One region of the Mesorhizobium sp. LCM 4577 genome, then DNA from elsewhere that is predicted to be linked to it. Evidence: predicted binding sites of a transcription regulator. Region 1 holds the regulator's gene; each other region holds the start of a gene.

Region 1 (3,272 bases):
TTTCCGCCGATCTGATCCAGGAAGGCATTCTCACCGAAAGCAAGGCCAGCGAGCCGACGGCGTTGAAACGCGGCCGGCCGCAGATCGGCCTGGCGCTCAACCCCGAAGCCGCCGCGGTGCTGACCGTGGTGTTGTCGCTGAACTTCCTGTCGGTCGCCGTCATCGACTATGCCGGCCAGGTGATTGCCGAGGAGCAGCAGCGCCTGGACACACTTGTCATGCCGCGTGAAGAACTGATCGGCGAATGCATGGCGATCGTCCGGCGTCGGTTGCAGGATCCCGACCTCGACGTCGGCAGCGTCGCCCGCATCGCCATGGGTATCCAGGGCATTACCGATTCCCACGCGCGCGCCATGCTGTGGTCGCCGATCACGCCGCTGACCGACATTCCTTTTGCCGACATCCTCGAGAGGGAATTCGGCATTCCAGCCACCATGGAGAACGACTGCAACATGATGGCGGTGGCGCTGCAGTGGCGTGACCCCAACCGCTATCGCGACAATTTCATCGCCATTCTGTTGTCGCACGGCATCGGCATGGGCCTAGTGCTAAAGGGCCAGTTGTTCACCGGCACACATTCCTCCGGCGGTGAGTTCGGGCACATGATCCACCGTCCGGGCGGCGCGCTTTGCCGCTGCGGCCGGCGCGGCTGCGTGGAGGCCTATGCCGGCAACTACGCCATCTGGCGCAGCGCCATGGGCATAAGCGAGGATGCCGCGCCGACGGACGTCGGCGACGCCGACATGCGCGCGCTTGCCGCGAAGGCCCGGCTCGAGGAAGGTCCCGAGCGGGAGGCCTATCGCCGGGCCGGCGAGGCGCTGGGCTTCGGCCTCGGCAGCCTGTTCGCCCTCATCGATCCGGCGCCCGTCGCCATGGTCGGCGTCAGCGCGGCCGCCTTCGACCTGATCGAGCCGGCGCTGAGGAAGGCGATCGCCCAGACCGCCGGCGGCCAGCATTCGGAATCGATCTCCTTCGACACCGAGCCGAACGAGCTGCCGCTGATCCGCGAAGGCTGCGCCATGCGCGCGCTGACCTTCGTCGACCAGGAGATTTTCGCGCCGGGGGTTCAGGCAAGAGCGGGCAAGCACGTCGCTTGAGCCACTTTGAGTGATCGTTGGTTTCGAGTGTCCCGCTGGACACCGGAGATTAGCGAAGGCCCCGAAGCTTCGTCATTCCAGGGCGGAGCAGGAGCGAAGCTCCGTCGCGGAGACCCTGGAATCCATTCCGTTACCTCGGACGTCGGGCGCAGCCGAGCAGAATTCTGCGCCGCCGCAGCGCGTCGACGTCACGGAATGGATCCTCGGGTCTGCGCTGCGTCGCTACGCTCCTTGCTCCGCCCGTCGATGACGAAGCACGACCGTCCCGGCTACTCGCCAACGCATGCGATCCGGTAGCGGACGCGTCATTCTGCGAACGGCGAACCTAATCCTCCCGGATCGCATAGCCCGCCCCGCGGATGGTGCGGATGACGTCGGGCATGCGGCCGTTGTTGACGGCCTTGCGCAGGCGGCCGACATGGACGTCCACGGTGCGCTCGTCGATATAGATCGTCTCGCCCCAGACATTGTCGAGCAGCTGGCTGCGCGAGAACACGCGGCCGGGGTGGCGCATCATGAATTCGAGCAGCCGGAACTCGGTCGGGCCGAGCCTGATCTCGCTCTTCTTGCGGTAGACGCGATGCGATTCGCGGTCGAGCACGATGTCGCCGACCTTGAGCACGCTGGACAGCACCTCAGGCTTTGCGCGGCGCAACAGCGCCTTGACGCGCGCCATGAACTCCGGCGTCGAGAACGGCTTGACCAGATAGTCGTCGGCGCCGGTGGACAAACCTCGAACCCGATCGCTCTCTTCACCGCGCGCGGTCAGCATGATGATCGGCAGCCGCTCGGTCTCTGGCCGCATCCTGAGGCGCCGGCAAAGCTCGATGCCGGACACCGCCGGCACCATCCAGTCGAGCACGAGCAGGTCGGGAACGTTTTCCTGAAGGCGGATTTCGGCCTCGTCGCCGCGGGTCACCACTTCGACCTGGTAACCCTCGGATTCGAGATTGTAGCGGAGCAGCACCCCCAGCGGCTCCTCGTCCTCCACCACCATGATGCGTGGCGCGATCATCGGGGTAACCTTTTCCGTCAGGCCGCCGGCGCCGACATTGCCGTCTCGTCCTGCTTCGGACGGTTGGCGGGCAATTGCGTGCCGGTCAACACATAATAGGCGTTCTCGGCGATGTTGGTCACATGGTCGCCGATGCGCTCGAGGTTCTTGGCGCAGAACAGAAGATGCGTGCAAGCGGTGATGTTGCGCGGATCTTCCATCATATAGGTCAACAGCTCTCGGAAGACGGATGTGTATTTGACGTCGATGCGTTCGTCGTCGTTGCGAAGCTTGGCCAGCGCCGTGGCATCGCCCACCGTGTATTCCTGGATCACGCCCTGGACCTGGATCAGCACCATCTGCGCCATGGAATCGATCGAATGCGTGAGGTCGCGCGGCGCGGCGCTGACGCCGACCGAGCCGACGCGCTTGGCGATGTTCTTGGCGAGATCGCCGATGCGCTCGAGGTCGCCCGCCATGCGGATCGCTCCGACCACGCTGCGCAGGTCGTCGGCCATCGGCTGGCGCTTGGCGATCAGCGTGATGGCGCGGTCGTCGAGCTCGCGCTGCCTTGCGTCCATGATGGCGTCGTCGGAGACGACGCGCTGCGCCAGCGCATTGTCGCTTTCGAGCAGCGCCCTGGTCGAGGCGCCGACCATCGAGGCGGCAAGGTCGCCCATGTCGTTGATGAGCCGGCTGATCTGCCTCAGATCCTCGTCGAAGGAGGCGACGGTATGTTCGGCCATGATGATGTCCTCGTATGTCTTCAGCCGAAGCGGCCGGTGATGTAGTCCTGGGTGCGCTTCTCGCGGGGCGAGGTGAAGATCTTCTCGGTCCGGTCGAACTCCACCAGCTCGCCCAGATACATGAACGCCGTCTGCCGCGAGACGCGCGCCGCCTGCTGCATGTTGTGGGTGACGATGACGATCGTATAGTCGGCCTGCAATTCGTCGATCAGCTCCTCGATCTTGGCCGTCGACAGCGGATCGAGCGCCGAGGCCGGCTCGTCGAGCAGGATGACCTCGGGCTTGACCGCCACGGTGCGGGCGATGCACAGGCGCTGCTGCTGGCCGCCGGAAAGGCTGAGCCCGCTGGCGTTGAGCTTGTCCTTGACCTCGCTCCACAGCGCGGCGCGCTTCAGCGCCTGCTCGACGCGGCTGTCCATCTCGGCCTTGCTGATC
Region 2 (3,272 bases), on a different contig from region 1:
CTTCCTCGATGCCGTGGCGCTCGGCGCCTTCACCGTGCCGGGCGACGGCTCGCTCGATTTCGCCGCCATCGTCCAGCGCTTCGCCGATCATGGCTATGAGGGCTGGTTCGTGGTCGAGGCCGAGCAGGATCCGAAGAAGAACCCGCCGCTCAAGATGGCCCAAGTCGGCCACAAGGAGCTGATGCGGGTGATGACGGCCGCCGGCTACACGGTGGAGACACAAGGGTTTCCGGCGTAAACGGTGGATTCGTCATGAATGATGGATTAGTCGGGGCGCGCGGTTTATCCGTTGCGCTTTGGCAAATCCTGGATTGGCGCGATGAAAGACTATGAGCACCCCTTCTTCCGGCCGCTGTGGCGGCGCATCGCCGTCGTCGCGGTCTGCCTGATCTGGTCGGCGATCGAGTTCGCCTCCGGCACGCCGTTCTGGGGCGTCATCGCGCTCGGCTTCGCCGGATATGCCGTGTGGCAGTTTTTCTATCTCTACAAGCCGGTCGAGGAGGGGAAGCCTCCGGCCGAGCCGAAGGAATGAATCGGTCGATGGTGCAACGGTCCTTACCTTGCGGATGTTGCCTGCGCAGAGGATCGCAAGCGTCGGCGGTTGGCCGGAACGCCCCTCGCCTCGTCATCCTAGGGCGGAGCAAGGAGCTCAGCGACGCAGCGCAGACCCTAGGATCCATGCCATGACTTTGAAGCGTTGCGACGGTGCAGAATTCTGCGCTGCTGGCATTCCACGTCGGAGGTAACGGCATGGATCCTAGGGTCTCCGCGACGGAGCTTCGCTCCTGCTTCGCCCTAGGATGACGAAGTTTGGAGGCCACGGCCAATCGCGAAGGTTCGCGCCGGACTCCTCAGCTGATGGAATCTCTGGGTCGCCAGCCCGCCAGAGCGAATAGGGATAGGAGAGACAAAAAATGTCGAAACTGCTCGTCAAGGCCGACAAAGGCCACGGCCACGTCGCTCACGTCACGCCGCAAAGCGCCGGCTGGACCTATGTCGGTTTCGATCTGCATCGGCTGAAGGCGGGCGAGACGGCGTCTGGCAAGACGGTCGACCGCGAGGTCTGCCTGGTCTTCGTCACCGGCAAGGGCAAGGCCTCGGCCGGGGGCAAGGATCTCGGCCTGCTTGGCGAGCGCATGTCGCCCTTCGAGGGCAAGCCCTGGTCGGTCTATGTGCCGGAGGGCGCCGACTGGACGGTGACAGCCGACACCGAGCTGGAGCTCGCCGTCTGCTCGGCACCCGGCCTTGGTGGTGGCCTGCCGGTGCGCGTCATCGGGCCTGACGATCTCGGCCAGGAAGTGCGCGGCAAGGGCACCAACACCCGATACGTGACCAACATCCTGCCCGAGGGCAAGCCGGCGGATTCGCTGCTGGTGGTCGAGGTCATCACGCCCGGCGGCCACACGTCGAGCTATCCGCCACACAAGCACGACCAGGACAATCTGCCGGCCGAATCCTATCTCGAGGAGACCTATTACCACCGCCTCAACCCGCCGCAGGGCTTTGCCTTCCAGCGCGTCTACACCGATGCCGACCGCAATGGCGTGCGCGAGCTGGACGAAGCGATGGCGATCGAGGACGGCGATGTCGTGCTGGTGCCGAAGGGCTATCACCCCTGCGCGGCCTGCCACGGCTACGACCTTTATTACCTCAACGTCATGGCCGGGCCGAAGCGGACATGGAAATTCCACAACGCGGCCGAGCACGAGTGGCTGATGAAGGCCTGATCGGCGGATTGGTCCAGTCCGGGAAAATCGTCGGCTAACGAGCTTGCGGCTGGACTTGCCTTCGAAAACCCATGAAAGCTTCGTCAATCCGTCATGGAAATCACCTATGGCAGCGGGTCTGATGCATGTCGCCGCGAGCGCCCTGGCGTTTTTGGACCCACGACTTGCCAAGACAATGACTTGAAGCGCGTCGCATGATCCTTTGGGGCGCAGCGCGCTTGACGAGGAACGCCGATGCGCTACGCCATCTACTACACACCGGGACAGGATGAGCCACTGGCGCGCATTGCCGCCAACTGGCTGGGCCGCGACCCGTTCGGCGCGGCGACGCGGCCGGTGGAGGCCGTGGGCGATCTGTCGGCCGCGGAAGTCGCCTTCCACACCGCCTCCGCCAGGCGCTACGGGTTCCACGCGACGCTGAAGGCGCCGTTCCGGCTGGCGCCGAACGAGACGGAAGCCTCGCTGCGCGCCGCGCTCGACGCTTTCGCCGAGGCGACGCCGCCGGTCGTCATCCCGCGTCTGGTCGTCGGGCAGATCGATGGCTTCTTCGCGCTGGTGCCGGAGACGCAGTTCGCGCCGCTCAACGAATTCGCCGGCGAGGTGGTGCGCGCCTTCGATCCGTTCCGGGCACCGCTGACCGAGGCCGAGATCGAACGCCGCAGCCCCGATGCGCTGAAGCCGGACGAGTTCCGCAACCTCTGCCAATGGGGTTATCCTTACGTCTTCGACACATTCCGCTTCCACATGACGCTGTCGGGGCGGGTCGGGCCGCAGGAAAGTCCACGTCTTCGCGCGGCGATCGACGGCCTGTTCGCCGATGTGCTGCGGCAGCCGGTGCCGGTGGATGCACTGACCTTGTTCGTCGAAAGCGAGCCTGGTGCCCCGTTCATGGTGCTTTCGCACCACGCGCTTGGCCGTGGCCAAGCCCGCAAGACCGCCTAGGGCGGATCAGCGGAACGCTGAACCGCCCTATCTTTAGTTTTTACGCAATTCCGGACGGAAAACCGCAAAGCACTTTTCCTGGAATTGCTCTGATGATTGCCGACCGCTCGAGATAGGACCGCCTGAGATGACCGCCGAAACCGTTCTCACCAATGCCCGCATCGTGCTGCCTGACGAAATCGTCGAGGGCTCGCTTCTGTTACGCGACGGCCTGATTGCCGCCGTCGAGCCGGGTGCCGCCCGCGCCGGCGAGGATATGGGCGGCGACTACATCATCCCGGGCCTCGTCGAGCTGCACACCGACCACCTCGAAGGCCACTACGCGCCGCGCCCGAAAGTGCGCTGGAACCCCATCGCCGCCGTGCTTGCCCATGACGCGCAGGTGGCGACCGCCGGCATCACCACCGTGCTCGATGCCTTGCGGGTCGGCATGGACGAGGACGCCGACCTGAAATCCGACGACGTCCGCAAGCTGGCCGACGCGATCGAGGACAGCGTGCGCCAGGATCGGCTGAGAGCCGACCATTTCATCCATTTGCGCTGCGAGGTTTCAGCGCCGGATTGCCTCGAGGCCTTCGCCAATTTCGAGACTGACGAGCGGGT
Region 3 (3,272 bases), on a different contig from region 1:
TCGAGGCGCAGCGCTGGCACCGAACGGTCGCCGCGGCGGCGGTCGGCAAGCAGGCGGTGCGCGTTGGCAATGGCGGCTTCGCCGCCTTTCACCGCGACATACATGTCATGCCTCCATCGTCTTGATGCGGGTGGTGCGCGGCAGGCAGGCGAGGCTGCCCGGCGCCGCCAGGATGATGTCGACGCCGCGCGGGAAACGCTGGTTGTTCTGCTTCCACTGCTCGACGAAATGGCGCGGCATGCCCGGAGGCGCGATCATCGACGTCTTTTCGATGCCGGGTCCTTCGAGCAGCAGCGACGGGCCCGAGGCAAGGTCGTCGACCAGGAGGATCAGTGTCGTCGAGCGGTCGGGATATTCCTGCGTGCCTTGCGCAAAACCGTCGAGCGCCGCCATCTCCTTCGGATTGGCGATCAACGCGAAATGCGCGTCGGCCGGCGTGTTGGCCAATGGCGCGCCGGTGTGGAAGCCGAGCCAGGCCTTGACCGGGGCTTCCGCCTGCAGCGGCGGATCGAGCCACACCGGCGTGTCGTTGTCGCAGAGCGAGAGCGCCACGGCGCCGGCCGTCGCCGACAACGGCGCCGGCGGATGGGCGAGTTGCGGCAGGTCCTGGACGGTGCCCGGTCGCGCCATCGCGTCCATGATGGCGCGGAACACGGCCTGGGCGTTGAAGACCGGGTCGGCGAAGCCGCCGTCGATCGATTGCGTGGCGATATTCATCAGTCCTCTCCGCGCACCATGGTGAAGAAATCCACTTTCGTTGCCGCCGTCTCGACGCGCCGGGTCTCGCGCGCCGCGTCGAGCGCCGCGCGCAAGGGTGCGGCGAGCTTCGTCTCGACCGTTTCGCGATGGGCCGGGTCCTGCCAGAGCGCGTCGGCGATCGCCGCGAGCCTGGCCTTGCCCTTGTCGCGACCGAGCGCATAGGAATGGCCGATCTGGCCGGAGGGCAGCCGCACCGTGGCGCGGGTGACCGTCGCCTCGCCGACATTGAACGGCGCGCCGCCGCCGCCGATCCGTCCGCGCACGGTCACCAGCCCGGTTTCGGGGCCGCGCAAAAGCTCGGCCTCGGAAGGCAGGCCCGCTTCGTTCCAGAGACGGGCGATCTCATCGGCTTCGGCGTGCGCCAGCGTCGCCATCAAGGCTTTTCGCCCCGCCTGCTCGCGCGCTTCCTGTCCTCGCATGGCATCGCTCCTTGCATGCATAAATTTGTCTATTGATATAGACAACTATACAAATTATACCTACCTCGTAACGGGAGTCCATGACGGGTGGATGACAGCCCGGGAAAAATGCTTGGGGCGATGATGGCTGGACTGGCGAACAGCATCGAAAGGCGTAACGGCGTGTCGCTGTGGCGGCAGATCGCCGACAAGATATTGCAGGGGATCGCAAGTGGCGACTTCGCCGAGAATGCGGCGCTGCCGCCTGAAGTCGCGCTGGCCGAGCGCTACGGCGTCAATCGCCATACGGTGCGCAGCGCCATTGCGGCCCTTGTGCAGGAAGGCGTGCTGAGGGCCGAGCAGGGGCGCGGCACCTTCGTCCTGTCGCGCAAGCGGCTGTCCTATCCGATCGGCGCGCGCACGCGCTTCTCGACGGGGCTGCAGGGGCAGACGAGCGAGCGGCATATCGCGCTCTTGTCGTCATCCACCGAGCCTGCCAGCCGGCGCATTGCCGAGGCGCTGGGCATCGCCAAGGGTGCGGCCGTCATTTGCCTGGAGACGCGCGGCGAGGCCGACGGTCATCCGGTGTCGCGGGCGACGACCTGGTTCGATGCCAAGCGCTTCGCAGGCATCGAGGACGCGATGGCCAAGACGGGGTCGATCACCGCKTCGCTCAAGCGTTTCGGCATCAACGATTATCTGCGGCATTCAACCGTGCTGTCGGCGCGCCACGCCGACGCCGACGACCTTGCAGCGCTCGATCTGCAGCCCGGCGCCATCGTGCTGGTGACGGTCGCCGTCAACGTGACGCTCGACGGTGAGCCGATCCAGTTCGCGGAGTCGCGCTTTCCGGCAGAGCGGGTGGAGTTGAGGTTGGCCGCTGGCGATTAGGTTTTCAGGGGCGCAGCTCCGTCGGGACGATCCTGGACGGCGGCTCGGAGACGAGCAACAGGCGCCGCGTTCCCGCCCACCCCCCTCTGGCCTGCCGGCCATCTCCCCCGCAAGGGGGGAGATCGGCAGTTGCGCCGCCGGCGCTTTTCATCCTGCGACGTTGGCGATTGGCGAAAGCGGACGCGACGTCCAATCTCCCCCCTTGCGGGGGAGATGTCCGGCAGGACAGAGGGGGTGCTGTCCCGCCGGCATTTCCGCGCTAAGGAACCGGCGCCTCACCCCACCTCGATCACCGCCTTTATCAGCCCCGACTTCTCATGCGTCCATCGCGCCAGGTCGCGCGGCGTTCCGGCGAGCGTGGTGCGGTGGGTGACGAGCTTGTTCAACGGCACGGCGCCGTTGCGGATCGAGGCCGCGACATGCTCGAAATCGGCCTTCAGGGCATTGCGGCTGCCAATCAGCGTCATCTCGCGCTTGTGGAACTCGGGGTCGGAGAAGGCGATGTCGTCCTTGACGACGCTGACCAGCACCAGCGTGCCGCCATGCGCGACATGGGCGAAGGCCGACTGCACCGATTGCGTGTTGCCGGTCGCGTCGAAGACGAGGTCGAACCCTTCGCCGCCGGTCGCCTGCCGCACCAGTTCGTCGGCTGTCGCCTTCGAGGTGTCGAGCGCGGCAAAGCCAAGCTCCTTTTCGGCGAAGCCGAGGCGCTCGCCGCTCATGTCGAGCAGGCTGACGTCGAGCCCCGCGATGCGGGCGAAGATCGCCGTGCCGAGACCGATCGGGCCGGCGCCGATGACCAGCGTGCGCTGGCCGGGCGCGCCCAATGAGCGGCGCACGGCGTGCGCGCCGATCGCCAGGAATTCCACCGCAGCGGCATCGGACAGCGAGAGGCCGTTCGCGGGATAAAGGTTCTGGGCCGGCACCAGGATTTCGTCGCACATGGCGCCGTCGCGGTGGACGCCGAGCACCTCGATCTTCACGCAACAATTCGGCTTGCGGTGCCGGCAGGCGATGCATTTGCCGCATGAAATATAGGGGTTGATGATGACCGGCTCGCCGACCGCAAGATCGACGCCATCCCCCTTATCGACGATGGTGCCCGAAACCTCATGGCCCATGATGCGCGGATAGGCCAGGAAAGGGTGCTTGCCTTCGAAGATGTGATAGTCGGTGCCGCAGATGCCGACATGGCTGACAGCGACACGCGCCCAGCCGGGCGGA

What was found. Region 1 encodes PhoB, which activates phosphate uptake and scavenging genes when phosphate is short. Its sites were predicted from a motif close to TGTCATNNANCTGTCAT; they were not measured.
Region 2: LCM4577_RS01945 (DUF1045 domain-containing protein) is a predicted target of PhoB. The motif match lies at 1,806-1,822, and genes of this name have one in related genera.
Region 3: phnF (phosphonate metabolism transcriptional regulator PhnF) is a predicted target of PhoB. The motif match lies at 1,259-1,275, and genes of this name have one in related genera.

The regions. Positions count from the first base shown of each region.
Region 1 covers NZ_MDDU01000056.1:54,662-57,933, reverse strand. The annotation lists gene LCM4577_RS33455 (ROK family protein) at 1-1,097, shown strand, start outside; gene phoB (phosphate regulon transcriptional regulator PhoB) at 1,423-2,112, opposite strand; gene phoU (phosphate signaling complex protein PhoU) at 2,130-2,837, opposite strand; gene pstB (phosphate ABC transporter ATP-binding protein PstB) at 2,858-3,272, opposite strand, start outside.
Region 2 covers NZ_MDDU01000001.1:396,284-399,555, reverse strand. The annotation lists gene iolE (myo-inosose-2 dehydratase) at 1-238, shown strand, start outside; gene LCM4577_RS01955 (hypothetical protein) at 320-532, shown strand; gene iolB (5-deoxy-glucuronate isomerase) at 915-1,727, shown strand; gene LCM4577_RS01945 (DUF1045 domain-containing protein) at 1,962-2,669, shown strand; gene LCM4577_RS01940 (alpha-D-ribose 1-methylphosphonate 5-triphosphate diphosphatase) at 2,797-3,272, shown strand, end outside.
Region 3 covers NZ_MDDU01000009.1:63,549-66,820, forward strand. The annotation lists gene LCM4577_RS13395 (carbon-phosphorus lyase complex subunit PhnI) at 1-104, opposite strand, end outside; gene phnH (phosphonate C-P lyase system protein PhnH) at 106-717, opposite strand; gene phnG (phosphonate C-P lyase system protein PhnG) at 717-1,178, opposite strand; gene phnF (phosphonate metabolism transcriptional regulator PhnF) at 1,302-2,048, shown strand; gene LCM4577_RS13415 (zinc-binding alcohol dehydrogenase family protein) at 2,324-3,272, opposite strand, start outside.